DNA from 3 places in the Pseudomonas abyssi genome. Region 1 is predicted to be linked to each of the others. Evidence: predicted binding sites of a transcription regulator. Region 1 holds the regulator's gene; each other region holds the start of a gene.

Region 1 (9,577 bases):
CAGATGGGGCTGCCGGCTGATGTCTGCCAGGGATTGCTGCGTCAGGTTTCTGACGTGAGTGACGTACGGCAAGCTTGGCGCATGCTGCTGGCGCACCTGGCGCATCGCGTCCCGGTGCTGCGCGAAGAGCCCATTGATGCCGGCGGTGTGATCGCTCTGGTTGGCCCTACCGGTGCCGGCAAGACGACGACCCTTGGCAAGCTGGCCGCCCGTTATGTGCTCAAGCACGGCAGCCAGCATGTTGCGCTGGTGACCATGGATACTTACCGGATTGGCGCGCACGAACAGCTACGCACCCTGGGGCGGATTCTCAACGTGCCGGTCAAGGTGGTTGACGACAAGCAGAACCTCAGCGACGTGTTGGCCGACTTTGCCGGCAAACGCCTGGTGCTGATCGACACCGCAGGCCTGCAGGCGAATGATCCCTACCTGCGTGGGCAGCTGGATGCACTGGCCCAGCAGGGGCGTCAGGTGCGCAATCTGCTGGTGCTGGCAGCGACCAGTCAGCATCGGGTGATGAAAGCGGCCTATCACAATTACAAGTCCTGCGGCCTCTCTGGTTGTATCCTGACCAAGGTTGATGAAGCAGCTACGCTGGGAGAGTCACTGGGGCTGGCTATGGAGCAGGGTTTGCCGGTAGCCTATCTGGCAGATGGCCAGCGGATTCCGGACGATTTGAGCAAGGCCGTGGGCCATCAGCTGGTCAGTCGTGCGGTCAGCATGGCAGGCAACGAAGCGCCGGCGGATCAGGCCATGGCAGATGTGTTTGCCGGTATGATGCACGGCCAGCGGGCAGGCTAAGTTAAGTTAAACAGACAAGGTACCAAGCGCAGATGGGCAGCAATCACCCGGTTCAGGTTATCGCAGTCACCGGCGGCAAAGGCGGCATCGGCAAGACCAACGTGTCGGTCAACCTCAGTCTGGCGTTGGCCGACATGGGGCGGCGCGTCGTGCTGTTGGACGCTGACCTTGGCCTGGCCAACGTCGACGTCCTGCTCGGTCTCAAACCCAAGGCGACGCTGGCCGATGTGCTCGAAGGCAAATGTGACCTGCGCGATGTCATGGTCACCGGCCCCGGCGGCATTCGCATCGTGCCCGCCGCCTCCGGTGCCGCCAACATGGTCAGCCTCAGCCCGCAACAGCACGCAGGTCTGATTCAGGCGTTCAGTGAAATTGGCGACAACATCGATGTGCTGGTCGTGGACACCGCCGCCGGTATTGGCGACTCTGTGGTCAGTTTTGTCCGCGCCGCGCAGGAAGCGCTGATTGTCGTCTGCGATGAGCCGACCTCCATTACCGACGCCTACGCGCTGATCAAGCTGCTCAACCGCGATCACGGCATGACCCGTTTCCGTGTATTGGCCAATATGGTGGGCACGCCGCAGGAAGGGCGTATGGTGTTTGCTAAACTCACCAAGGTAACTGACCGTTTTCTGGATGTGGCCCTGCAGTATGTTGGCGCGGTTCCCTTTGATGAGGCTGTGCGCAAGTCGGTGCAGAAGCAGCGCGCAGTGTTCGAGGCGTTTCCGCGCAGCAAGGCGTCGCTGGCGATTCGGGCCATTGCCCAGAAGGTGGATGCCTGGCCGTTGCCAGCCAACCCCCGCGGTCACCTGGAGTTCTTTGTCGAGCGCCTGGTGCAGCCGACAGGAACCGGTCTATGACAGCACAGGCTGGCAGATTGAACATGTATACACGCGCACAAGGCTCGGCTGAGCAGCAGGATCGCCTGGTCGAGCAGTATGCCCCGCTGGTCAAACGTATCGCCTACCACCTGCTTGGACGTCTGCCTTCCAGCGTCCAGGTCGAAGATCTTATGCAAGCCGGCATGATTGGCTTGCTTGAAGCCTCCCGCAAATTCGATTTTGGCAAGGGCGCCAGCTTTGAAACCTACGCCGGCATCCGCATTCGTGGCGCCATGCTTGATGAGGTTCGCAAGGGCGACTGGGCCCCGCGCTCGGTGCACCGTAATACGCGCATGGTCAGTGACGCGATGCGCGCGGTCGAGGCGCGATTGGGACGTGACGCTAAAGATCACGAGGTTGCAGCCGAACTGGATATGAGCCTGGAGGAGTATTACGCGATTCTGAGCGATACCGCCGGCAGCAAGCTGTTCAGTTTCGACGACCTGCTGGAGGCCGGGGCACCGGCTGATGTGCAAGGGGGAGAGGAGCCCTTGAGCGGTCTGCAGGACGAGCGGTTTCGCGCGGCGCTGGTAGAGGCGATCGATGGTCTGCCGGAGCGCGAACGACTGCTGCTGTCGCTGTATTATGATGAGGAGCTGAACCTCAAGGAGATCGGTGCGGTCCTGGGCGTCAGCGAGTCGCGGGTCAGTCAGCTGCATAGCCAGTGCGCCGCTCGGCTGCGGGCAAAGCTGACAAACTGGCGAAATGATTGATTTTGTCGCCAACATCCGGACAATGCTCGGATTGCCTGGCTGGCAGATGGCCGTCAGGGCGCGGTAACCGGCGTTGAACAGGGCGCATCTGAACAGGCCATTGAGATCAGTGGCCTGCTCAGAGCTTCTTCTACGGCTTGTGTGGCCATTGGCAATGGGTTTTGGGAGTGCAGGCCTGCACTTATCCTGGTTTGTACGGAGGTCGACTTGGACAAGAATATGAAAATTCTCATCGTTGATGATTTTTCGACGATGAGGCGCATCATCAAGAACCTGTTGCGCGACCTCGGGTTTACCAACACCGCAGAGGCCGATGACGGCAACACGGCGCTGCCGATGCTGCAAAGCGGCAACTTCGACTTTCTGGTAACCGACTGGAACATGCCGGGCATGAGCGGCATTGATCTGCTGCGTGCCGTACGAGCAGACGATCGGCTCAAGCACCTGCCGGTACTCATGGTGACCGCCGAGGCCAAACGTGACCAGATCATCGAGGCGGCGCAGGCCGGCGTGAATGGCTACGTCGTCAAACCCTTCACTGCGCAGGCGCTGAAAGAAAAGATCGAGAAGATTTTCGAGCGGGTGCAACCCAAATAACAATCAGCCGGGGTACAGGTTATGGCTTTGAGCAAGGATCCCGGTCAGGCGACTGCCCAGGAATTCGAACATTCTCTCAAGGACAATGCGCACCAGCTGGTTGGTCACCTTGAAAATGGCGACTTCGCCGAGGCGCTGCTGGTGATTCACGCCATTAATCAGGCGCGCGATCGTGGTTTGTATCACGAGGTCGGTCAACTGACCCGCGCCCTGCATAACGCGATTGTCAACTTCCAGATAGACACCTCCCATGCCCTGGGCGGTGATGCTGAAACGTCCAAGATTTCCGACGCCTCTGATCGCCTGGATTATGTTGTTCAACTGACCGACAAGGCGGCCAACCGCACCATGGATCTGGTCGAGGTCAGTGCGCCCAAGGTGTCCGAGCTGGGCCAGCAGGCCAGCGCACTCAAGGCAGACTGGCAGCGCCTGCAACGGCGCGAAATGGCTGCTGATGAATTTCGTGATCTGTATCGTCGCGTGGGCGAGTTTCTGGATCGTACCGAAACCACCAGTTCCGAGGTGTCAGCGCACCTCAACGATATTCTGATCGCCCAGGATTACCAGGACCTGACAGGTCAGGTGATCAAGCGCGTGATCACGCTGGTGCACGACGTCGAAGAGAGCCTTGTCAGTCTGGTGCGCATGGCTGGACAGGTGGATCGCATCACCGGTATCAGTCACGCCGAGGCCGGCGAGACAAAAAAAACCTCATCCAAGGGTGAAGGTCCGCAGATTCATGCCGATAAAAGAGAAGACGTTGTTTCCGGTCAGGACGAAGTTGATGATCTCCTGTCCAGTCTGGGCTTCTGACTCCTGCCGAAGTCGCCGTGCCTTGCTCCGGCGTGGCCCGACTGACAGCTGGCAAATCAGGCACCTGCCGGACCGCAGCGCTCAATAACAACGGTGCGCGCAGCAGGCAAGCCTGGGTGGCGCCAAGCCGTTTACCGATAACACGCCCGAGGGGAGTGGGTGCATGAGTTTCGAAGCGGATGAAGAAATTCTCCAGGACTTTCTGGTCGAGGCCGGAGAGATTCTGGAGCAATTGTCCGAGCAACTGGTCGAGCTGGAAAACCGGCCCGACGACATGGACCTGCTCAATGCCATCTTCCGCGGCTTCCACACCGTCAAGGGCGGCGCCGGCTTTCTGCAGCTTGATGCGCTGGTGGCCTGCTGCCACATCGCTGAGAATGTGTTCGACATCCTGCGCAAGGGCGAGCGTAAAGTTACCTCGGAGCTGATGGATGTCGTGCTGCAGGCGTTGGATACCGTCAACAGCATGTTTGATCAGGTGCGCGATCGGCAGGAGCCAACTCCGGCCGATCCCGCATTGCTTGAGGCCTTGTCCCAGCTGGCGCAGCCGGCTTCGGCTGACGAGGCCGCAGCCGCCCCGCAACCCGCCCCTGAGCCTGCGCCCGCTGCCGAGCCTGATGCTGCGCTTTCAGCCGGCGCAGCTGACAGCGGCGACATTACCGACGACGAGTTTGAACAGCTGCTCGACGCATTGCACGGCGACGGCGGCAGCCCCGCTGCACAGCCGGCGATACCCGAAAAGACCGCCGCTGCTGCAGACTCTGACGAGATCACCGACGACGAATTTGAAGCGCTGCTTGACCAGTTGCATGGCAGCGGCAAGGCGCCGGCCGCCGCACCGGCTGCGCCCGCCGCCGGCGCTGCAGCAGACGGCCCTGCAAGTGGCTCCGCGACCAGTGATGACATCAGCGATGACGAATTTGAAGCGTTGCTTGATGAACTGCACGGCAAGGGCTCTGCGCCGGGGCAGCAAGCCGCCGGTGAGGTGGACGCAGGCGAATCGCCAGCCACAGCGGCAGCGGGCTCGGACAACATTACCGACGATGAATTTGAGGCGCTGCTGGATCAGCTGCATGGCAAGGGCAGTGCGCCCGGCGCCGCTGCCGAGTCCGCTGGTGCGGTAACGCCGCCCAAGCCCGCCGCACCGCCAGCCAAGCCGGCAGCTAAGGCTGAAACGCCCAAACCTGCTGCCAAGTCGGCGGCCGCCCCTGCAGCCAAGGCGCCTGCTGCCCCTGCGGCGAGCAAGCCGGCCAGCGCTGCCGAAGCGCCTGCTGCGGCCGAAACCACCGTGCGGGTAGATACTGCACGGCTGGACGAAATCATGAACATGGTTGGCGAACTGGTGCTGGTGCGCAACCGCCTGGTGCGCCTGGGGCTCTCCAGCGGTGATGAGGAGCTGGGCAAGGCCGTTGCCAATCTGGATGTGGTGACAGCCGACCTGCAGATGTCGGTCATGAAGACCCGCATGCAGCCGATCAAGAAGGTGTTTGGTCGCTTCCCTCGCGTGGTGCGAGACCTGGCGCGTAACCTGAAGAAAGAAATCAACCTTGAACTGATCGGCGAAGAGACCGATCTGGACAAGAACCTGGTTGAGGCGCTGGCCGATCCGCTGGTCCACCTGGTGCGCAACTCGGTTGACCATGGCATCGAAATGCCGGACGAGCGTGAAGCGGCCGGCAAGGCGCGTACCGGCAAGGTGGTGCTGTCGGCGCAGCAGGAAGGCGATCACATCCTGCTCACCATTGTCGATGACGGCAAGGGCATGGACCCGGAAATCCTGCGTGCCAAGGCCGTAGAGAAGGGCATGATGGAGAAGGATGCGGCGGATCGTTTGAGCGACACCGAATGCTTCAACCTGATTCTGGCGCCCGGATTCTCGACCAAGACCGAAATTTCCGACGTGTCCGGCCGTGGTGTCGGCATGGACGTGGTCAAGACCAAGATCTCCCAGCTCAACGGCACCATCAATATCGAGTCAACCAAGGGGCAGGGGTCGCGCATTGCGATCAAGGTGCCCCTGACCCTGGCCATCATGCCGACGCTGATGGTCATGCTGGCCGATCAGGCGTTTGCCCTGCCGCTGGTCAGCGTGAACGAGATTTACAGCCTGGACCTGTCGCGTACCAACGTCGTCGACGGCCAGGAAGTCATCATCGTGCGCGACAAGGCGCTGCCGCTGTTCTACCTCAAGCGTTGGCTGATGCCGGGTGTCGAGGATACCAGTGACCATTCTGCCGCCAGTGTGGTGATCGTTTCGGTCGGCACGCAGCGTGTCGGGTTTGTGGTCGATCAGCTGGTTGGCCAGGAAGAGGTCGTGATTAAACCGCTGGGTCGCATGCTGCAAGGCACGGCAGGCATGGCGGGCGCAACGATTACCGGTGATGGGCGCATTGCTCTGATCCTGGATATTCCCAGTCTGCTCAAGCGCTACGCGCGGCGCATGTGATAGCCTGAGCCGGAGCCTGCAAGGGGCTCCGGCACGGCAAGCGCCCGGCATTTTGCCTGTGGTGCGGCACGACTCATATTAGTTGCAGGAAGCAGTTCGGGAGAGGGTATGGCGGTCAAGGTTCTGGTGGTCGACGATTCGGGTTTCTTTCGCCGCAGGGTGACGGAGATTCTGGCGGGCGACCCGCAAATCCAGGTGGTTGGCACCGCCAACAATGGCCGCGAGGCGATTGAACAGACCCTGGCGTTGCATCCGGACGTGATCACCATGGATTACGAGATGCCGGTCATGGATGGCATTGAAGCGGTGCGTCAGATCATGCAGCGCTGCCCGACTCCGGTCATCATGTTTTCCTCGCTGACCTACGAGGGCGCTCGCGTCAGTCTGGATGCGCTGGATGCCGGCGCGGCCGACTATCTCCCCAAGAACTTTGAAGACATCTCGCGTAACCCGGACAAGGTGCGCCAGCTGCTGTGCGAGCGAGTGCAGGGCCTGGCGCGCACCAATCGCCGCTCGCTGGGTTTGAGCAACACCCATCACGCACAGCCAGCCAGCACCCTGAGCCCGCCGGCGCGCGGTATCAGCCCAACGCCGGCCGCGCCGCCGCCGCGCCCGGTCGCAGCTCCCACTACGCCGGCCAAAACCAGTCCGGCGCCGCGCAAGCGTAGCTACAAGCTGGTAGCCATCGGCACCTCCACGGGCGGCCCGGTCGCACTGCAGAAGGTGCTGACCCAGCTGCCTGCCAACTTCCCTGCGCCGCTGTTGCTGGTACAGCACATGCCTGCTGCCTTCACCAAGGCGTTTGCCGAGCGGCTCGATAAACTCTGCCGAATCTCTGTCAAGGAAGCCGAGGACGGCGACACCTTGCGTCCTGGGCGCGCTCTGTTGGCGCCGGGCGGCAAGCAGATGATGGTGGACTCGCGTGGTGTGGTGCGCATCCTGCCCGGCGATGAGCGACTGAATTACAAACCCTGTGTCGACGTTACTTTCGGCTCTGCCGCCAAGGCCTTTCAGGACAAGGTACTGGCCATTGTCTTGACCGGCATGGGCGCTGATGGCCGCGAAGGCGCGCGCCTGCTCAAGCAGGCCGGCAGTGCGGTCTGGGCACAGGATGAGGCCAGCTGCGTGATATATGGCATGCCGATGGCCGTGGCCAAGGCCAATCTGGCCGACGGCATCTACCCGCTGGATGACATCGGTCGCTACCTGGCAGAGATTGGTTGATGGATATTCTCAGCGTCATTGGCGTCATTCTGGCCTTTGTCGCCATTATCGGCGGCAATTATCTGGAAGGCGGGCATGCCAGTGCGCTGTTGAACGGTCCGGCAGCGCTGATCGTGATCGGCGGCACCTTGGGCGCCGCCTTTATCCAGACGCCGCTGACCGTGTTCAAGCGCGCCTTGGTGATTTTGCGCTGGATTGTGTTTCCGCCTTCCAATCGTCTGCGCGAGGGCATTGCCCAGGTGATCAACTGGAGCACCATTGCCCGCAAGGAAGGTCTGCTCGGACTGGAGTCGTTGGCCGAACTGGAGCCCGACGCCTTTGCCCGCAAGGGGCTGCAGTTGCTGGTCGACGGTAGTGAGCCGGAGGCGCTGCGCAGTATTCTTGAAGTGGAGCTGGTCAATCGCGAGCATGCTGACCTGATGGCGGCCAAGGTGTACGAGAGCATGGGGGGCTACTCGCCCACCATCGGCATCATCGGCGCGGTCATGGGGCTGATTCATGTCATGGGTAATCTGGCTGATCCGTCGCGCCTGGGCGCCGGCATAGCGGTTGCTTTCGTCGCGACTATTTACGGTGTGGCGCTGGCCAACCTGTTCCTGCTGCCGGTAGCGGCCAAGCTCAAGTCGGTGGTGCTGCAGCAGTCCAAGTATCGTGAGATGATGCTGGAAGGGCTGCTGTCGATTGCTGAAGGTGAAAACCCGCGTTCCATCGAAATGAAGCTTGAAGGCTTCCTCGACTGAGTCGGAGGCTGCCAGCATGCGTCGCAAACGTCATGAAGAACACGAAAATCACGAGCGATGGCTGGTGTCCTATGCCGACTTCATCACCTTGCTGTTCGCCTTTTTCGTCGTCATGTATTCCATCTCCTCGGTCAACGAGGGCAAGTACAAGGTGCTGTCCGATACCCTGGAGGGCGCTTTCAATCAGCCTCAGCGTTCGGTCGATCCTATTCAGATCGGTGACCAGCTGCCGCGTGGCCTGACCCGCGAGAACAACGACGCCAGCGGCGCAGGTACGCCAGACTCTGGTAGCCAGGCGTTGGCCGATATCACCAGTGCCATGCAGTCCGCCTTCGGTGAGTTGATTCAGGCTGGTGAGCTGGAAGTGCGTGGCAATGAACTGTGGGTCGAGATCGAGTTGAACTCGGGGCTGCTGTTCCCCAGTGGCGATGCTCTGCCGCTGGATGCTGCCTTCGACCTGGTAGAGCGCATTGCGGACATCCTCAAGCCCTATGACAACCCGGTCCATGTCGAGGGCTTTACCGACAACATCCCGATTCGCTCGGGACGCTACCCAACCAACTGGGAGTTGTCTGCAGCGCGTGCGGCGACCGTCGTACGAATGCTCAGCAATGGCGGCGTGAACCCTGACCGACTGGCTGCGGTAGGCTATGGTGAGTTTAGACCGGTGGCCGATAACAACACGGCTGCTGGGCGGCGGGCCAATCGGCGTGTGGTGCTGCTGGTGTCGCGCTTTCTGGATCGGCGGCATGAGCCCTTTGCAGCGCCGACCGAAGGGGTGGACGAGATGCGTGAGGCGCGTTTGCCCTCCGAGGCTTCTGGCACGGGTTCTGCATCGAATCCATTCCGGTAGTCGGAAATGGATTGGTCTGTCAAAATGTTGTCGTGTTCTCACGGTGTAAGGGTGTCCATTCCATGGCACACCTGCGGAGGAAAGGTATGAGAGTCTGGGCCGTTGCCAACCAGAAAGGGGGAGTGGGTAAAACCACGTCCGCCGTGGCGCTGGCTGGCCTGCTGGCGGACCAAGGCCAGCAGGTGCTGGTGGTAGACCTGGATCCGCATGGCTCCATGACCAGCTATTTTGGTCATGATCCTGACCAGCTCACCAGCAGCGTATTCAATCTGTTCCAGCATAATGGCCAGGTACCTGACGGCCTGGCTGCCGCGTTGCTCAAGGATACTTCCCACCCAAATATCCGCCTCATGCCCTCCAGTACCTCATTGGCAACGCTGGAGCGGCAGTCGGCAGCCCAGGGCGGTTATGGGCTGGTGATTTCCCGGGCGCTGGCGCAGCTGTGGAATGACTACCAGTTCGTGATCATCGACAGCCCGCCCCTGTTGGGCGTGTCCATGATCAACGCG
Region 2 (9,577 bases), on a different contig from region 1:
GGGGCATGCGCTGACGGAGTCGGTGCAGGTATGGCTGGCGTTGCGAGTGCTGGTGGGCATGGCGATGATGTGTCAGTACATGGTGCTGGAAAGCTGGTTGAACGAGCAGGCCGAGTCGCATCAGCGCGGTATGGTCTTCGCCAGCTATATGGTGGTGACCTTTTTGGGCTTGGTATTGGGGCAGGTGGTGTTTGCGCTTCAGCCGGATCTGGCGATCGATCACCTGCTGTATGTGGCGATGTGTTTTTCCCTGTGTCTGGTGCCGGTGGCAACCACCCGTCAGATTCACCCGGCGCCGCTGCATCCAGCGCCGCTCAAGGTAAAACTCTTTGTACAGCGTATTCCTCAGGCGCTGACAACCATTGCGGTGGCGGGGCTGATGCTGGGCGCCTTTTACGGCATGGCACCGGTGTTTGCAGGTGCGGTCGGGCTGAATAACTCCGAGATTGGTATGTACATGGCGGTCACCATTTGCGCGGGTCTGGCGGCCCAGTGGCCGGCCGGCTGGTTGTCTGATCGGGTTGATCGTAGCCAGCTGATCCAGCTCAATGCGATGGTGTTGACGGCGGTCTCGGTGCTGATGGCCATCGGCTTCATACCGGGCGGGGCGCTGATTTTCCTGACTGCGCTATTCGGGTTGATGGTCTTTACCCTGTATCCGATGGCGGTGGCGCTGGCTAACGACCACGTTGAGCCCGATGACCGGGTGCCGCTGTCGGCGATGCTGCTGGTCACCTTTGGCTTGGGTGCCAGTATCGGCCCGCTGCTGAGCTCGGCAATGATGAAGCTGTGGGGGCCAAGCATGCTGTACATCTTTATGGCCGCCTGCAGTGCCATTCTGGTATTCCGTGTGCGAGCTGATGCGGTTACCGGCGAGAATCTGGTCGAGGCAGCGCCGCTGCAGTTCATGCCGGCAGCCGGTAACCTGGCTAGCTCACCACTGGCGGCAGCTATCGACCCTCGCGTTGATGAGCAGGCGGTAACCGATCAGATGACGGATGAGGACGCGGCGGCGCCTGCTGCGCCTGAGGAAGTGGCAGAGGACGATCACCTGCCAGGGTGATGATCCTCTGTTGACGCGGGGTGGGTCTGAGCGTTTAGAGACCCTAGAACAGGTCTTCCTTCTCCAGACGACGGGCCTCGCGCTGCAGGTAGTTGACGAAGCGATCAATGCTGCGCTGCGCCAGCGCGCTGGGTTGCTTGAACATCAGGCCGACGTGGGTCTCGTTGGCTTCCTCTCGAAAATGCACATGGCGCACTTCGGCGGCTACTTCCACTCGCCCGGCATCGGGCAGGTTGAGGATGGCGGGTGTATACAGCTCGCCAGCTGTCAGGGAGCGGCTCAGATCCCCCTCCAGGCGCACCTTGCAGCCGGTAGCTGACAGGTCCATCAGGTAGGCGGTAAAACGCCGCTGGCGCTCTGGATGTGCCAGCTCGATGGCGATATCGGCTGTGCGCCGGACGCTCGCCCGAAAGGCACCGCGTTTCTGATGGTAGTGCATCTCGTCTGGTACGCCGGTGGCGTACGCCGGGGCATCTTCCAGTTGCACCTGGGTGGCGCCGGGGCAATGCCAGCGCATGTGAATACCCTCATGCCAGGCGTCGATGCGGAAGGATTCGCCCTGGCTGGCGTATCTGTCGCCCTCTCGGGGGATCATTTCATCGATCCACAGCTCGGCCTGATCGGTATCAAGCTTGACGATAAAGCTCTGAAACTTCTGGCTGCGGTCGGTAAAGGTGATGGTCAGCGGGTCGCGGCTTTGCATTAGCGTCTTGAGCAACGCCATGATTTCGACCTGGGCTCGGATTTCGCGGGGCGGCTGTGGGCCAGCTTCTTGTGAGAATAGGTTGGACACGTCTGCTACTCAGTTTTTGCAATATTTTGATAACTATACACAGCGTGCTGGCACCTTGGCATGTGTGATCAGGCTTTGGTGAGGTCGCGCGTCTGGCCGCTGCGGCTGGCGTTGCCCAGCTGGTCATATACGCCAGCACTGGGTTCGCCTTGGTTGCGCAGCAGGTCCAGCAGTGAACGGGTTGCGTGCTGACTGTGGCGGACCAGGCGGGCGTTGCGGTCGTTGGCCTGCTGGCACGCGGTCAGCGCCTGGAGGAACGCCTGATAGGCCGCGGAGAGGGCGGCGTCGTGCTGAGCGGTGATGTGGTCAGCCAGGTCGCCCAGCTGCAGCTGGTGCTGCTGGCAGTAGGATTTAATCTGCTGGTCATGACGGACCAATTGCTCGGCGTAGGGGCGTTTGGCGTCAAGAATCTGTTCCAGGTTGCCGATATCCTGACCGGTCAGGGCGTCACGCTCCTGGTCAAGCAGCGCCAGATAGGCCTGGCAGTCTTGTTCGGCTTGCTGAAAGTGCGGGTGCAAGGGGTGCATGACCTGCCTCCTGGCTGCGCGTTAATTAGATGCTGCAGCCAAGAATACAGGCACGGAGGGCGCGGTGACTACTGGCTGTCAGCCTTCCAGGTTCAGCAGCTTGTCGGCAATGCGGCTGCTGTCCGGTTTGTAGCTGCCATCGGCAATGGATTGGCGCAGTTGGCTGACGCGCTCGCTGTCGACCTCAGGCAGGTCGCGGAGCTTCTCTTCGATCGCCTGCAGTTGCTGCGCCTGGGCGCTCAGGTTGACCGAGGAAGGAGCGTCGTTCTTTTCTGCCTGTTGCGCTGCAGTATCGGTAGTGCGATCGGTTACGGCGCCGGCTTCGCGCTTGGCGGTGGCACTGCTGGCTTGGCTGTTACGGCCGACACCATTGGCTCCGTTGGGCGAGTTGAAGTCGATGACCATGATAAATTCCTCAAGCTGTTAAATCTTCTCTAACCGCTGTAACGGCAGCGCAAAGGAAAACTTTAGGGAAAATTTGTGTGACGACGATCACAGCCCTGAAGGGCCCGAGTATACCCGTTTTGTCGGTGCATCACATGCCGGCCTCAACTTGGCCGGGCCCCGTGACGCGCGCGCGGATGACCCGGTTCGAACGGCTATTGCGCACGCGAATCTGCTCTCCCTGGGTACCGTCCTCCAACGCTTCTCCCGGCATTTTTACCGACACGCTGCTGTTGCCGGCGCTGATCACTACCTTGTCGCCACGCCGCACAATGCGGTTGTTCTCAAGCTGGGTATAGCTCAACACGCTGTCGGCCGAGACATTGCGCTTGAGTTGCATGCCAATGGCCTGGGCCGGGTCAAGCAGGTAATTGCTGCCCAGCAGGCCGGTGTCACGTTCGGCCAGGTGTACATCGTCGGCGCCAACCACGGAGCCGCGTGACAGTGGGCGGGTACTGACTACCACCGGTTGAAACAGGCTGACCTGGGCCGGCACAAACAGCCGCCAGGGGGAGGGCGCAGTGCAGCTCACGCGCACGGTGACGCGACCGACCGGTGTGGCGGGGCTTTCAAGGCTTGCACTGAGCGCGTCGTCATTACACAGCGGCAGACGCAAACGGTGATCCAAGCGACTAAGCTGTATCTCATGACGCGCTTGCAGGCCGCTACTGGCGACATGTTCTTGTACTTGCTGTTCAAGAAAGTCGCGGGTGGCGCCGATAAGCTGATCGATGAGCGGGTTTGCGTGGAGGCTGGCGGAAAAAAAGATCGCCAATGCCGCGCACCCAGTGATAAAACGCATACAATTACCTACATTCCTGATGTGTGGTGCGTGTCGGATTGCTGTCGCTTGCAGGCAGGTCCTGCAGGAAACATGCCGCATCACCGTGTTGACGATGAGGAGCAGCCCATGGCTGGTGTGATGGATTCAGTCAATCAGCGGACGCAGCTGGTTGGGCAGAACCGACTCGAACTGCTGCTGTTTCGCCTGGCGGGCAATCAGCTGTATGGCATCAACGTTTTCAAGGTCAAGGAAGTATTGCAGTGCCCGCGTCTGACGGCCATGCCCAAACTGCACCCGGTGGTGCGGGGGGTCGCTCACATCCGCGGAGGCACCTTGCCGATCCTTGACCTCAATCGTGCGACCGGTGGCCCGGGGCTGGATAATCTGGATACCGCCTTTGTGATCATCACCGAGTATAACTACAAGGTGCAGGGTTTTCTGGTGCGTTCGGTCGAGCGCATCGTCAACATGAACTGGTCTGAAATCCATCCGCCGCCAAAGGGCACCGGCCGCGAGCACTATCTGACCGCCGTCACCCGGGTCGACAATCAGATGGTTGAGATCATCGATGTGGAGAAGGTGCTGGCCGAGGTGGTGCCGACCAACGAAAATGTCTCTGCCGGTGTGGTGGACGCTGATACCCAGGCTGAGGCTGTGGCCCGGCGGGTGCTGATCGTTGACGACTCCTCCATTGCGCGCAAGCAGGTGACGCGCTGTCTGCAGGAGGTGGGTGTCGAAATTGTGGCGCTCAACGATGGTCGGCAGGCGCTGGACTGGCTCAAGGCCCGGGCCGATGAAGGGGAGGATGTGAGTCAGAGCTTGCTGATGATGATCTCCGACATCGAAATGCCCGAGATGGACGGTTACACGCTGACCGCCGAGGTGCGTAACGATCCGCGCCTCAATCGTCTGCACATCATGCTGCACACCTCGCTGTCCGGGGTGTTCAACCAGGCGATGGTGAAAAAGGTGGGGGCGGACGATTTTCTTGCCAAATTCAAACCGGATGACCTGGCCCAGCGTGTCATCGCTCGTCTGCACCTGCTGCGTGAAGGCGGTGCTGGTGAAGGCTGACAGCTTGAACTCAACAACTACAAGGCAGACTTCGTGACTTTGGCGAATCAGGATTTTCAGCTGTTTCGGGACTTTCTGGAAAAGGCCTGTGGCATTGTGCTGGGCGACAACAAGCAGTATCTGGTCTCCAGCCGCTTGAACCGCCTGCTGGAACAGGAAGGCATTGCCAACCTCGGCGAACTGGTCAAGCGTATTCAGGCGCAGCCGCGGGGCGGGTTGCGTGAATCGGTGATCGATGCAATGACCACCAACGAAACCCTGTGGTTTCGCGATGTGTATCCTTTTGAAGTGCTCAAGACGCGGCTCATTCCCGAGTTCATCAAGCAATCGCCAGGGCAGCGCCTGCGCATTTGGTCGGCGGCCTGTTCCTCCGGGCAGGAGCCGTACTCGCTCAGCATGGCCATTGACGAGTTTGAACGGGCTAATCTGGGGCAGCTGCGCGGCGGCGCGCAGATTGTCGCAACCGACCTGTCTGGCGGCATATTGAATGCAGCCAAGAGTGCCGAGTACGATAGCCTGTCGGTAGCCCGGGGGCTGTCGCCCGAACGACTGAATCGCTATTTTGACCAAAACGGCCCTGGCCGCTGGACCGTCAAGACGCCGATTCGCAACCGGGTTGAGTTTCGCGCGATGAATCTGCTGGATAGCTACTCCATGCTCGGCAAGTTCGACTTTGTGTTTTGCCGCAATGTGCTGATCTACTTTTCGGCAGACGTGAAGAAGGACATCCTGCGCCGCATTCACGCCACACTCAAACCAGGCGGCTACTTGATGCTCGGCGCCTCCGAGGCTCTGAACGGCCTGCCCGAGCTGTACCAGATGGTGCAGTGCAGCCCGGGGATCGTCTATAAGGCGCGTTGATTCGCGCCTTGTGGTTATCCGCTTCCCCTTCCTTGTTTTCCCTCCTTGCCGCTTGCCGCTCCTGTTGCCGGCCTGCCGGTGCTATTGCCGTTTGCCGGTAAGCCTTTGCCGCTTTTCTGGCGCGCTGTTTTCTATCTCTTTGAAAAATAGATGATTTTATATTTGGCACGGCGATTGCTTTGTCATGCCCAGTGACAGCTTTTGGTCAGTTGGCCGAAACGAGGATGGGTGCGATGAGTATCAACTTTGACAATGCGTTGGGCATACACGAGCAGGCGCTGCGTTTTCGCGGTCAGCGGGCAGAAGTGCTGGCCAACAACATTGCCAACGCCGAAACCCCGAATTACAAGGCGCGAGACCTCGACTTTGCCGCCGCGCTGGCAGCGCAGCAGGGCGAAGGTGAAAGCGGCTCGCTGCCGATGGCGCGTACCGATGCCCAGCACATTGCCATCGATGGCTTGATCGACCAGGTCGCAGGGCTGCGTTATCGCAACGCGCTGCAGCCGGCGGTGGATGGCAATACGGTGGACTCGGAGGTCGAGAAGGCCGCCTACACCCAGAACGCCATCGACTTCCAGGCCAGCTTCACCTTCCTCAACAGCAAGTTCAAAGGGCTGATGACAGCCATCAAGGGAGAGTAAGCATGTCCCTCGACAAGGTATTTGATATCGCCGGGTCAGGCATGAGCGCGCAGTCGCTGCGCCTGAACACAGTGGCCAGCAACATCGCCAACGCCGAGACCGTCTCCAGTAGCGTTGATGAGACCTACCGCGCGCGCAACCCGGTGTTCGCCACCATTTTCAACAGTCAGCAGGCCACCGGTGGCTCGCTGTTCAGCCCGGATCAGCAGGCAGGCGACGGCGTGTCGGTGCTCGGCATTGTCGAGTCCGATGCCACGCTGGAGCCGCGTTATGAACCGGACCATCCGATGGCCAATGAAGACGGCTATGTGTATTACCCGAATGTGAATGTAGTCGAGGAGATGGCCAACATGATGTCGGCGTCGCGGTCCTATCAGACCAACGTGGAAGTCATGAATACCGCCAAAACCATGCTGCAGCGCGTTCTGACGCTGGGTCAGTGAGCGGAGAAAAATAGACCATGAGCATTAGCAATGTTGCAACCGGTGCCAGCGCGCTGGACCAGTATCAGATCGACTCCGACCGGTTCGCGACCGGGGATGAGTTGGGCAAGGATCAGTTTCTGGAGCTGCTGGTGGCGCAGATGAATAATCAGGATCCGCTTTCGCCGCAGGAAAACGGCGAGTTTATCGCTCAGCTGGCCCAGTTCAGCACGGTGGAGGGCATTGGCAATCTGAACACCTCGATGGAGTCGCTGCTCAGCGGCTACCAGTCATCGCAGGCGTTGCAGGCATCGTCCCTGGTTGGTCGCACGGTGATTGTGCCGGCCGATCAGGCGGTGGTGGATACCGAGGCGGGGCTGGAAGGTCAGCTGGCGCTGCAGAAGAACAGCACCAATGTGTTCGTCAACATTTATGACGATGCGGGCAGCCTGGTGAAAACCATCAACCTGGGTAGCCAGGAAGCGGGCATGCATGACTTTACCTGGGATGGTACCGACGCCAGCGGCAACCTGGCCGAGCCCGGTATCTACACCGTCGAGGCCATGGCGTCGATTGATGGCAAGAACACCCAGATGGCCACCCTGTTGCCAGCCAATGTCGACAGTGTCTCGCTGGGTGCTGGTGGTAGTGGTGAAATGCTGTTGAACGTGGCGGGCCTTGGCAGCATCAGCCTGTCCAACGTCTACGCAATCAAATAAGTGTCGTCCGACATACTGTAGGTGAGGAGATAAAACCATGGCTTTCAATATCGGCTTGAGTGGTATCCGGGCGGCAGCATCCGATCTGAATATCACTGGTAACAACATTGCCAACGCCGGCACCGTCGGCTTCAAAAGCTCGCGCGCCGAGTTTGCTGATGTGTACGCCGCGTCGGTGCTCGGTTCCGGCAGCAATGCCACCGGCAGCGGTGTGGCGCTGGCGAACGCGGCGCAACTGTTCAATCAGGGCAACATCAGCTTTACCGAGAACAGCCTGGACCTGGCTATCAACGGTAACGGCTTCTTTGTGACCAGTAACAACGGCGCGATCAGCTACACCCGTGCCGGCTATTTTGGTACTGATAGCGACGGCAACATCGTCAACAATGCCGGTGAGCGTCTGCAGGGGTTTGCGGTTAACGCGGTGACCGGTCAGATCAATCAGGGGGTGCAGACCGACCTGCGCGTCGACACCCGCTCGGCTGATCCGAATGCCACCACCGGTGTCGTGTCGACGCTGAACCTGAACTCCACTCAAACTCGTCCGACCGTCTGGACCCAGCAGTATGACGCGGCGTATGCGGCGTCCATCGCCACGGCGGCGGATCCGGCCAACCCGACGGCGGCCGAGATTGCCACTGCCGAGGCAGCGGGTCAGGCAGCGGCGGCAACCACCTTTGATCCGACCAACTCGGCCACCTACAACAGCTCTACTTCGGTCACCATTTACGACAGCCTGGGTAATTCCCATGTCATGACCAAGTACTTCGTCAAGAACGACGCCAATAGCTGGGACATGTATGTGCTGATCGATGGTCGGGATGTGCAAAGTGGTGTCGAGGCATCTGATCCTGCCTTTGACCCAACCACCACCACGCGCTATGACGTCGACTTCAACAGCGTTGGTGAGCTGACTACCAACCAGCCCTTTACCCTGACCGGCTGGGTGCCGCTGGATAGCGAAGGTCAGCCCACGGGGGCTGATTCCCCGGTCAACAACCTGACCATCAACCTGACTGGTTCGTCGCAATATGCCTCCAGTTTTGCGGTGACTGCGGTCAGCCAGGACGGTTTCACCACCGGTGAGCTGGCTGGCCTGGAAATTGACGATGCTGGCCTGCTGGTGGCCCGCTACACCAATGGCCAGACTCGCGTCCAGGGTCAGGTGGTATTGGCAACCTTTGCCAACCAGCAGGGGCTGACGCCGCTGGGTAATACCGCTTGGGCTCAGTCCTCGGCGTCGGGGGAGCCGGTGATCGGCGCGCCGACCACAGGTACCCTGGGCGGCATTCAGTCCGGTGCGCTGGAAGAGTCCAACGTGGATATTTCCGAACAGCTGATCAACCTGATCGTGGCGCAGCGTAACTACCAGGCCAACGCCAAGACCATTCAGACCGAAGATGCGGTGACCCAGGCGATCATCAACCTGCGCTAAGCGCGCAGGCGATAACGCCAACAGGGCGGCAATGCCGGCAAAAGGATTTGCCGGCATTGCCGCTTTTGTTTTTTATAACCTGCTGAAAATAAACAACAAAATACTATTTTCAAGGGTTGGCATGATCTCTGCTTGATACTCCCTAAGCAAGCAAAAGCGGCAAATCCTTGTCGCGCAAACGAAGCGGAGCAGGGCATGGACAAATCCTTGTACATCTCCATGACGGGGGCCAGTCAGAACGCGTTGGCGCAGCGCTCGCACGCCAACAACCTGGCCAACCTGACCACCACCGGTTTTCGCCGTGACTTTGAGCAGGCGCGCTCCATGCCGGTCTTTGGTGACGGCTACGCCACCCGCGCCTACGCAATGACAGAGCGCCCCGGCACGGACCTGTCCTCCGGCACCATGATCGAGACCGGACGTGAACTCGACGTGGCCGTGCAGGGCGAAGGCTGGATCGCAGTGCAGGCACCGGATGGCTCTGAAGCCTACACCCGGGCGGGTAGCCTGAATATTGACGCTTTCGGCATCTTGCGTACCAGCGGCGGTTTGCCCGTGCTGGGCAACGGCGGGCCGATTGCGATTCCGCCGGCCGAGAAGATTGAGATCGGCTCGGACGGCACCATCAGTATCCGTGCGCTGGGCGAAGGCCCGGCGGTGATGGCCGAGGTTGATCGCATCAAGTTGGTCAACCCGCCAGCAGCGGCACTGGAGAAGGGCGAGGATGGCCTGATGCACACCCAGGCGGGCGAGGAGCTGGCCGATGGCGCGGTGCAGGTGGCAACCGGTTTTCTGGAGGGCAGCAACGTCAATG
Region 3 (9,577 bases), 490 kb from region 1:
CGGCTACTGCCGGCGACAATGGCGACATTCTGCATGGGGAGTCCTGTTGGTTGGCTGGAGTCATACTGTACAACGTGTTGGCGGCCTTTGGTCAGCGGCTTTTGACAGGGGCGGGCGAGTGGGGCAGAGTACGCGGCCTTCGGGGCGCCGAATCGGTGCCAACGCCTGTTTGCTGGGAGAGTCCGCGATGAATGCTGTGGTGGCGGCGGTAGCCGTGATGCTGGTTCTGAGTCTGTGCCGGGTGCACGTTGTCGTCGCCCTGATCATCGGCGCGCTGACCGGCGGTTTGCTGGGCGGACTGGGGCTGGAAACCACCCTGAGTACCTTTCAGGCGGGTTTGGGCAAGGGTGCTAATATCGCCTTGAGCTATGCGCTGCTGGGTGCCTTTGCAGTGGCGATTGCCAAGTCCGGGCTGGCCCATGCGCTGGCTGACAAGGGCTTGTCCCTGGTCGACAGCCGACGCGACAGCGGTGGAGGCTTGCTCAAGCTGATGATGCTGCTGGTGTTGCTGGCGGTGGCTATTTCTTCGCAGAACATCCTGCCGATTCACATTGCGTTTATTCCGTTGCTGGTACCGCCGCTGCTGTTTGTCATGGCGCGTCTGCGACTGGATCGCCGAGCGGTTGCCTGTGTGCTGACGTTCGGTCTGATTACGCCCTACATGTTTCTGCCGGTCGGCTTTGGCGGCATCTTCCTGAATGACATCCTGCTGGCTAATGTGGCTGAAAGTGGTGCTCCGATTGAAGGGGTGAACGTCATGCACGCCATGGCGCTGCCCGCGCTGGGCATGCTGGCGGGCCTGCTGGTGGCCGTGTTGGTCAGCTATCGCAAGCCGCGCGATTACGATCAAAGCCTGATCAGCGAGGTGGAGCGCACCGGAACCCGCTACAACAGTCTGTCACTACTGGTGGCGCTGGTTGCAGTGGCAGCCGCCTTCATCATTCAGCTGTGGCTGGACTCGATGATCATGGGCGCACTGGCGGGGTTCGTTATCTTCTCGCTGTCCGGCGTCGTACGCTGGCGAGAAGCAGATGATGTCTTCACCGAAGGCATGAAGATGATGGCCATGATCGGCTTTATCATGATTGCCGCCGCCGGCTTTGCCGAGGTCATGCGTGAGACCGGGGCCATCAAAACGCTGGTCGACAGCTCGGCCGCGATGATTGGTGACAATCGCGCGCTGGCGGCGCTGTTGATGTTGCTGGTCGGCCTGCTGATCACCATGGGCATTGGCTCATCGTTCTCGACCATTCCGATTATTGCCGCGATTTACGTGCCGCTGGCCATGCAGCTGGGCTTTAGTCCGGCTGCCATCGTTGCCCTGGTAGGCACTGCCGCAGCACTGGGTGATGCTGGCTCACCCGCCTCTGACTCGACTCTGGGTCCGACGGCTGGTCTGAATGTGGATGGGCAGCATAATCACATTTGGGATACCGTGGTGCCGACGTTCCTGCATTACAACCTGCCGCTGATTGCCTTTGGCTGGTTGGCGGTGCTGGTGCTTTAGACCCGACGCAGCCAACACGGCTATCAGCTAGCCACAAAAAGCCCCTGAACAGAGCAATCTGTTCAGGGGCTTTTCTCTGTGCTGCTTACACCCGGAAGCGCTTGACCAGTTCATCGATCTGCCGGCCCAGGCTGGCCAGGTGTTGACCTGCCTGGGCGGTTTCACGGGCGCCGTCGGTGGTTTCGCGGGCCAGTTCAGCCGCCTCGGTAACGTTGCGGTTGACGTCTTCGACCACGGTGGACTGCTGCGTGGTGGCGCTGGCGATTGATGCGTTGAGAGCCACCAGTTGCTGCATGGACTGGGCGATCTGCTCCAACGCTGCGCCTGCTTCGTTCACCTGCTCGACGCTGGCCTGCGAGTGACGGCTGCTCTCATTGATGACGCTGACCACCGTCTGGGTGTTGGTCTGCAGCTTGCTGATCATGTTGTGGATTTCTTCGGTCGACTGCTGGGTACGTTGCGCCAGGTTGCGTACCTCATCGGCCACGACGGCAAAGCCGCGACCCATCTCGCCAGCACGGGCGGCCTCAATGGCGGCGTTGAGGGCGAGCAGGTTGGTCTGTTCGGCAATGTTGCGGATCACATCCAGTACCGAGGTGATCTCCTGCGCATCGCTGGACAGGGTTTCCATGTGTTCGACAGCGGTGCTGACGCTGCTCGAGAGCTGATTGATTTCGACGATAGTGCGATCAACCTGAGCGCGACCGTTGTCTGCACCCTGATTGGCCTTTTCAACCTCTTCGGCGGCAGCGTTGGCGTTCTGCGCAACGTCCTGCACGCCGTAGGTGATTTCATTGATGGCGGTGGCCATCAGTTCCATCCGCTCGGACTGGCGACTCATGTCACGCAGGCTGTTATTGCTGATCTCATCGAGCTGATGGCTGGAGCTGATCAGTTGACGTGCGCTGTCGCCGAGCTGCTGAATGATGTCGCTCAGGTTGCGGTTGAAGCGATTGAAGTAATACGCAATCTGCGACAGCTCGTCCTTGGCATCGTCATCCAGGCGGCGGGTCAGGTCCGCCTCGCCACTGGCGACATCACGCATGGCGTTGACGATCTTGTCCAGCGGTTGCGAAATGCTGCGACCGATAATGAACAGCAGCAGGAACATGGCCAGAATGACCACCGCGCTAAGTATGACCGAGCTGATCAGGGCGGCGCGGAACTTGGCCTGCATGGCGTCAACATAGATGCCCGTGCCGATCATGTAATCCCAGGGTTTGAAGTGCTTGAAGGCGGCGATTTTGGCAGAGCCGTCTTCTTCGCCCGGCTTGGGCCAGGAGTATTCGAAGCTGGCGGTGCCTTTGCTGCGTGCGAGCTGGACCATTTCCGAGATGACGTTGACGCCTTCGGTGTTGCGCATGGTGGTCAGGTCAGTGCCAACGGTTTGCGGGGCCAGTGGGTGCATGATCATGATGTTGTTCATGTCATTGACCCAGTAGTACTCGTTGCCGCTGTAGCGAACTGCGGCCAGGGCGGCCAGCGCCTGCTGTCGAGCCTGCTCGCCGGTCAGCTCACCGTTCAGTTCTTTCTGGTGATAGAAGGCCATGAGGTCGTGGGCCACCTCGACCAGATGGGTCGCCTTGGTGATTTCCGCTTGGCGGATTTCCTTGTGCAGGTGGGAGAGAGAGAGCCCTTCGGCAGTGAGGGTACTGACCAGTGCAATAATCAGGATCAGCCAGATCCGCTGGCTGATACGAATGTTGCGCAACAGCTTCATTTACAACCTCCACCCGCTGAGTGAAATATTTCTTGTTATGCCTGCAGCCGCGCTGGCAAGGTCCTTCGAGCGCGTTACAGTGTTATCAGGGTGTCGGCTGAATACGTCAAAACCTGAGCGGTAATTTTCCGTCACCTGTGATGGCGATTTGACTCCAAGCGGGCAGGGGTTGCAACCCACAATGCATTTCTGTGATCTTTTCTTATAAAACACAGCGCGTATTGCCAGCAGCGCTGGTATAAACGCGCCGGGCCATCAGGCGATGGCCTATTCGCTGATTTTGTTGATAAGGGTTTCTCATGCGGTCAATGTTCAAGGTGGTTGGTCTGTGCGCAGGTCTGCTGTGCACGCTTACGGCAGGCTCAATGGCGCAGGCCGATGAACCGCGGGTGGTTGGCTGGATTGAAAAGGGTTTGATTCTGCCGGAGTACACGGCGGTGAAGATCAAGGTCGACTCCGGCGCGCTGACGTCCTCCATGCATGCAGTCAACATGGAAGAGTACAGCCACCGCGGCAATGACTGGGTGCGTTACGACGTGCCTGTTGAGGACGTGGATACCGGGGAACAGGTGACCCTGCACTTTGAGCGCCCGGTATTTCGTCGCATTCTGGTGCGTGGGGCAGGTGGCTCCGAGCGTCGTCCGGTGGTGAAAATGTCCATCTGCCTCGGCGACCAGGTGTACGAGGAGCAATTTTCTCTGCGTGACCGCGGTGAGATGAATTACCCGGTACTGATTGGCCGACGCACCATCGCGCATATCGGGCTGATCGATGTCTCCGAGACCTTCATGCACAAGCCCAACTGCTCGCAGGAGCAGATGGATGAAGAGCGTCGCCGTCAGCAGCAGCGCGAGCAAGAGGGTGCTGACAACGAGACAGACCCGAGCGGCGAGACGGACTCCCAAGCCTGATAGCAAAGAGGGGCTACCCAGTCAGGCAGCCCCTCTTTTCATCTGACTTCGCTCGCTTACCACATCAGGTCATCGGGAATCTGATAGGCGGCGTAGGGATCATCCTCATCCACTGCCTGCTTGCTGACCTCGGCCACATGTACCGGCCAGTGCGGCGCGCGTTCGCGGACCTTCTCCGCCACCTCTACCGGAATCAGCACAAAGCCGCCCGACAGACGGGTGATGGCCAGACGGCCACGGCTGAGCAGGCCGAACTGCTCTTCGGTCACGTGGATCTTCTTGATCTTGTTCTTGGCGACGAACTGGTACGGCGTTTCACCACCGGTCCGTTCGACCACCGCCTGTTCGATCATCTGTTTGGCCTGAGCTTCGGCGGCCTTGCGTGCCGATTCGGCCTCGCGCTGCTGATTCAGCTCACGGTCGCGGGCGGCTTTCTGCTCGCGGGCCTGTTGTGCGGTATTGGGCGCGTTCTCGCCGGCCGGCTGAGCCTTGGCCTGCTTTTTCTTGGCGCGCTGCGCCTGCTTGAGTTTCTTCTCGTCGACCAGTCCGGCCTTGAGCAGTTGGGCTTGCAGTGAGTTGACCATGAGTTGCCACAATCATCTTGATGAGGCGCGCGGTAACGCGCCAGGTTGACAGCATGCCAGCGGGCTGGCGTTCAAAGGCGCCTAGTCTAGCAGGCCGAGGCTCTCAGCGCTGTCTAACGTGCGTCGTTCTCGGACTCTTCGCGTTTCAGCTGTGCCTCGCGGGCTTTGACCTTGGCAATGGTCTCCGGGCTGACCCGGTTGCTGCCGGCGTTGTCGCGCAGCAGTAACAGGCTGCCAACGATGCTGCCGAGCGCCAGGGCCATGAACAGCCAGCCGTACCAGGGCATGGTGTCACTCCTTGTTGAGCATGAGACCTCATCATGCGTGCCCCCCGCAGCGATGGCAAGCGCGCACAGATGGCTGGTGGCTCGTGCTCAGGCACGCAGTGATTGGTTGAACATCATGATGGTGTACTCGAATAATGCCGCTGGATCGGGCTGACCGGCGACGCAGACGCCTTGCTCACGTGTTTGCAGAATGATGCCGTGCAGCGCGCCGCGCAGGTAGTAGGCCGTGACCATGGGGTCGGTGATGCGCTCGCGGCTGAGGCTGCCGTCGGCCACACCGGCTGCCAATGAGTCGACCATGCAACCCATGGTCAGGGCGCTGCAGATATCCATGTCCTCTGTCAGCTCATCCGATTCCATCAAGTGCGCAAAGGTGCTGGCGTTGGTCAGTACGTCGAAGTAATCGGGCTGCTCCAGACTGAAGCGGTAGTAGCTCTGCCCCATCCGTTCCAGTTGCTGCAGGCCGCTGCCGCCGGCCTCTCTGGCGGCGCGAAATTCATTCAGCAGCGCGTACCCGGCGCGCAGCATGACACCGCGCATGATGGCTGCCTTGTCTTTGAAATAGACGTACAGCAAGGCGCGGCTCAGCTGAGCACCCTTGGCAATGTCGTCCATGGACGTGCGGTCATAGCCCTTGCCGAAGAAGCTTTGCTCGGCACTGTTCAGGATGCTCTCGCGGCGCTCCTGCTTTTCTTTCTCTCGGCGTTCTGCGGAACTCATCGGGTCTCCCGTTAATGGCGCATGAAAAACATTCTGCCATTTATTGACAAAGTGTCAATGTCTGACAAAGTGTTAATAAGGCGATTCACTTCAGGAGCAGGATGATGGTCAGCGCAGCGATTTGGCAAGGTTTACCGGCGTGGTGCAGGGCAGGGGCGCTGGCGGTTGCGGTGTTGGGGCTGGTGGGGTGTCGTTCCAGCGCGTCTGAGAGCGGCGCCGCGATGCAGGCGGTGCCGGTGCGGGTTGCCGCGGTGACCAGCGATGTGCGAGCACAGGCGCTGCATTTTGCCGGGGTCGCCCGTGCGCGTCAGCGTGCCAGCCTGACCTTTCAGGTCGGCGGTACGCTGGCCACGCGGCCGCTGGAAATTGGTCAGCAGGTCGTCGCTGGCCAAGTGCTTGCGACGCTCTATAACCCGCAGCTGGAGCCCGCCCGGGATGCCGCCCGCGCGCGCCTGGCAGAGTTGCAGGCACAGAGCGCGCAGGCGCGGCGGGATGTGCAGCGCACCGAGCAACTGTTTGAGCGCGGGGTGCTGTCGCAGGCGGATCAGGAGCAGCAGCGCGCGCGGCTGCAGGCGCTGGAGGCCGGCGTACGCAATGCCCGGGCAGCGCTGCAGCAACGTGAGCAGATGAACAGTGAAACACGCTTGCGCGCCCCCTTTGACGGCAGCATCGATGCGCTGCTGGTCGAGCCGGGGGAGTTTGTCGCCGCAGGTCAGCCGGTACTGCAGTTAGCCGCCGGTAGCGGCCTCGAAGTGGAAGTGCTGGTGCCGGCGAGTCTGTTGCAGGGCTTGGAAGTGGGCGCGACGCTGCCGGTCTGGTCCAGCCTGGATGGTCAGCAGTGGCAAGGTCGCGTCGCTGAGGTGGGGCGTGGCTCAGGCTTTGGATCGAGCCTCTATCCGTTGGTCGTCAGCTTGCCCGGGGGGCGCGCTGGGGATGCGGTCGAAGTCGGGTTGCAGCCAGCGGGCGCGCAACGCTTGAGTGTGCCGCTTGCGGCCGTGATGCGCTCGGCTCAGGGGTTGTCGGTCTTTCGGGTGGTGGATACACGGGCCGAGCGGGTCGCGGTGACTGTTGCCGGCTTTGCCGGCGAGCAGGCGCTGCTCTCAGGTGACGCGTTGGCGGTGGGAGACCAAGTGGTATACGCGGGCCTCAGCCGATTGGCGGATGGCGATGCTGTGGAGCTGCTGCCATGAACGTCGCGCAGTTGCTGCGCCCACGTCTGCTCGGGCTGGTCGTGGTCATGTTGTCCTTACTGGGCGTTGCCGCCTACCTGACCATGGCGCGTCAGGAGGACCCGAGCTTTCCCTATCGCGCGGGCATGATCACCGTCATCTATCCGGGCGCGGTGGCAGAGTCGGTCGAACGCCTGATTTTGGAGCCCCTGTCTGATGAGCTGTCGCAGGTCGAGGAGGTCGACTTCATCAGTGCCACCGCCCGCACCGGCGTGGCGCTGGTGCCGGTTCGCTTGCACGACTCCATCTACGATACCGATGCCGCCTGGGACCGAGTCAGGCAGGCGATGACGCGCGCCGAGCTGTCGTTTCCTGACGGCGTGCAGAGTATGGAGCTGGATGATCGTCTGATCGATATTCCAGCGGTGGTGCTGGCGGTGCGGGGCGACCCCTCCCTGGTTCGCCTGAGCGACGAGGCCGAGCGCCTGAAGCGTCAGCTGATGGACTTGCCGGGACTCTCGCGCGTCGAGCTTTATGGCGATACGGACGAGCAGATTACCATCGCGCTACGCGATGCCCAGATGAGCCGCCTGGGCTTGGCTCCCCAGCAGCTGGCCGGGCTGCTGGCGCAGCGCAACCAGGTCATTCCCGGTGGGTTTGTGGTGGTGGGCAGTCAGCGCCTTGGCGTGCTGCCCAACAGCGAATTCACTAGTCTGGATGCCCTGCGTACCACCCAGATTCCGCTGCCTCAAGGCGGTAGCGTGCCGCTGGCGTCGATCGCGGATATCTGGCGCGGACCGGTTGAGCCGATGGGCGAGCGCGCCTGGTACGACGGCGACCCGAGCGTGCTGGTCGGGCTGGTACTGGAGCGAGGTCAGGTGGATGCCATTCGCTTTGGCGAGCAACTGCGGGCGCGGCTCGCTACATTGGCGCCGGACTTTGCTCCGTTGCAGATTGACGAAATTTTCTTTCAGCCCGACCAGGTCAAAGAGCGTCTGGATGGGCTGGAGGCAAACCTGATCAGCAGTGTGTTGATCATCATTGCCGTTGTATTGGTGGGTATGGGCTGGCGCATGGGTGTGCTGGTTGCGCTCATGTTGCCGCTGGTGGCGCTGATCAGTCTGGGGCTCTACGACCTGGGCGGCGGCATCCTGCACCAGATTGCGGTGATCGGTATGGTCATTTCCCTGGGCATTCTGATCGATAACGCGATTGTCATGGTGGAGAACATCCAGGATCGGCTCAACAGTGGTGCGGGGCGCCAGCAGGCCGTGTTGGGAGCAATACGCGAGCTGGCGGCGCCGTTGGGCGCTTCGACCGCGACGACGCTGGCGGCCTTCACGCCAATGCTGCTGTCCAAGGGCGGCACCGCCGACTTCACTCGCGGCATTCCCATCATGATCATGCTTACTCTGAGTGTCAGTTACCTGCTGGCGATCAGTGTTGCGCCGCTGCTGGCCGGGCGTTTTTTGCGCCCGGCACCTGAGCGCACAGCGCCCCGTCTGGAGGGCTTTGCCGCCTCGCTGGCGCGCCTCAGCGAGGCGGCGCCCAAGCGCATGTTGCTGCTGGGCATGGGAGTGGTGGCGCTGAGCCTGGCATTGGCGCCCCTGGTCAAGCTGCAGTTCTTCCCCAACGCGGACCGGGCGCAGGTGGTGATCGACCTGTTCATGCCCGAAGGCACTGATCAGCTGCGCACCACTGAGGTGGCGGCGGCGTTGGAGGGTGAGCTGAGCGCATACTCGGGTGTGCAGCAGGTACACCGCTTTGTTGGTGCTACCGGCCCGAGTTTCTACTACAACCTGAATCGCTCCCCGCAGGCCCCCAATCGTGCCCGGCTGGTCGTCAACACCGATACGCTGGCCAGCACCGGCCCGCTGATTCACTGGGTACGCGAGCATGTGGCAGCGCAGTGGCCGGAACTGGACGTGGTGGCCAGTACGCTGGGGCAGGGGCCGCCGCGCGAGGCGCCGATCGAGTTGCGTCTGTATCACCTGGACGATCGCCAGCGCATTGCCAGTGCCGAGCAGCTGTTTGCTTTGCTCAAACAGGTCCCTGGAGCGGTAGACGTGCGGCATGACATTGACCTGGGCGTACCCACGGTCCGGGTAGAGGTAAACGATGCGCAGGCGCAGCGCTTTGGCCTGACCCGGGCGGATGTCGCCCAGGCACTCTACCGTCAGAGCCTGGGTAGTACCGTTGAACAGTATCGCCAGGAGCTGGACCCGATCCCGATGCTGCTGCGCACCCACGAGGGCAGCCGCCAGTCGCTGAATCGGCTGCTCTCGGCCAGCGTGTTCAATGCGTCTGGACAGGCGATTCCGCTGAGCGCTGTCGCGCGTATTGTGCCGGACTGGCAGCCCGCCAGTATCACCCAGCGAGATGGGGTGCGCGTGCTTACCGTCAGCGCAGGACTGGAGGAGGGTTACAGCTTCAGCCAGGTGCTGCGTGAACTGCAGGCCCGGCTGGCGCAGACGCCGCTGCCGCCGGGTACGCGTCTGGAGGTTGGCGGTGACAGTGAAGGCTCCGGCGACGCCAACCGAGCGCTGTTTACTACGGCGCCCATCGGCATCCTGTTATTGCTGTTCTTTCTGCTGCTGCAGTTCAACTCCTTCAGTCGGCTGGGGATTGTCCTGCTGACGGTGCCACTGGCCAGCGCAGGCGTACTGCCGGGGATGGTAC

The links. Region 1 encodes FliA, which starts transcription of late flagellar genes. Its sites were predicted from a motif close to CTAAAGTTTNNNNNNNNNNNGCCGNTAA; they were not measured.
Positions count from the first base shown of each region.
Region 2: a site for FliA is predicted at 2,827-2,854, ahead of flgM (flagellar biosynthesis anti-sigma factor FlgM). Genes of this name have one in related genera too.
Region 3: a site for FliA is predicted at 3,318-3,345, ahead of ASB58_RS06030 (methyl-accepting chemotaxis protein). Genes of this name have one in related genera too.

Region 1 is NZ_LMAZ01000001.1:820,533-830,109, forward strand. Features, by position in the region: gene flhF (flagellar biosynthesis GTPase FlhF) at 1-801, shown strand, start outside; gene fleN (flagellar synthesis regulator FleN) at 834-1,661, shown strand; gene ASB58_RS03860 (RNA polymerase sigma factor FliA) at 1,658-2,395, shown strand; gene ASB58_RS03865 (chemotaxis response regulator CheY) at 2,615-2,992, shown strand; gene ASB58_RS03870 (protein phosphatase CheZ) at 3,014-3,805, shown strand; gene ASB58_RS03875 (chemotaxis protein CheA) at 3,969-6,251, shown strand; gene ASB58_RS03880 (protein-glutamate methylesterase/protein-glutamine glutaminase) at 6,360-7,475, shown strand; gene ASB58_RS03885 (flagellar motor protein) at 7,475-8,215, shown strand; gene motD (flagellar motor protein MotD) at 8,232-9,068, shown strand; gene ASB58_RS03895 (ParA family protein) at 9,155-9,577, shown strand, end outside.
Region 2 is NZ_LMAZ01000002.1:399,463-409,039, reverse strand. Features, by position in the region: gene ASB58_RS10070 (MFS transporter) at 1-1,063, shown strand, start outside; gene ASB58_RS10065 (flagellar brake protein) at 1,107-1,856, opposite strand; gene ASB58_RS10060 (flagellar protein FlgN) at 1,925-2,383, opposite strand; gene flgM (flagellar biosynthesis anti-sigma factor FlgM) at 2,462-2,788, opposite strand; gene flgA (flagellar basal body P-ring formation chaperone FlgA) at 2,919-3,629, opposite strand; gene ASB58_RS10045 (chemotaxis protein CheV) at 3,738-4,685, shown strand; gene ASB58_RS10040 (CheR family methyltransferase) at 4,719-5,546, shown strand; gene flgB (flagellar basal body rod protein FlgB) at 5,780-6,187, shown strand; gene flgC (flagellar basal body rod protein FlgC) at 6,190-6,630, shown strand; gene flgD (flagellar hook assembly protein FlgD) at 6,648-7,328, shown strand; gene ASB58_RS10020 (flagellar hook protein FlgE) at 7,366-8,763, shown strand; gene flgF (flagellar basal-body rod protein FlgF) at 8,959-9,577, shown strand, end outside.
Region 3 is NZ_LMAZ01000001.1:1,305,544-1,315,120, forward strand. Features, by position in the region: partial or broken gene ASB58_RS20175 (NADPH-dependent FMN reductase) at 1-35, opposite strand, end outside; gene ASB58_RS06025 (Na+/H+ antiporter family protein) at 188-1,507, shown strand; gene ASB58_RS06030 (methyl-accepting chemotaxis protein) at 1,593-3,227, opposite strand; gene rloA3 (retropepsin-like aspartic peptidase RloA3) at 3,527-4,138, shown strand; gene ASB58_RS06040 (DUF2058 domain-containing protein) at 4,195-4,722, opposite strand; partial or broken gene ASB58_RS20430 (DUF2897 family protein) at 4,928-5,009, opposite strand; gene ASB58_RS06050 (TetR/AcrR family transcriptional regulator) at 5,097-5,729, opposite strand; gene ASB58_RS06055 (efflux RND transporter periplasmic adaptor subunit) at 5,831-6,919, shown strand; gene ASB58_RS06060 (efflux RND transporter permease subunit) at 6,916-9,577, shown strand, end outside.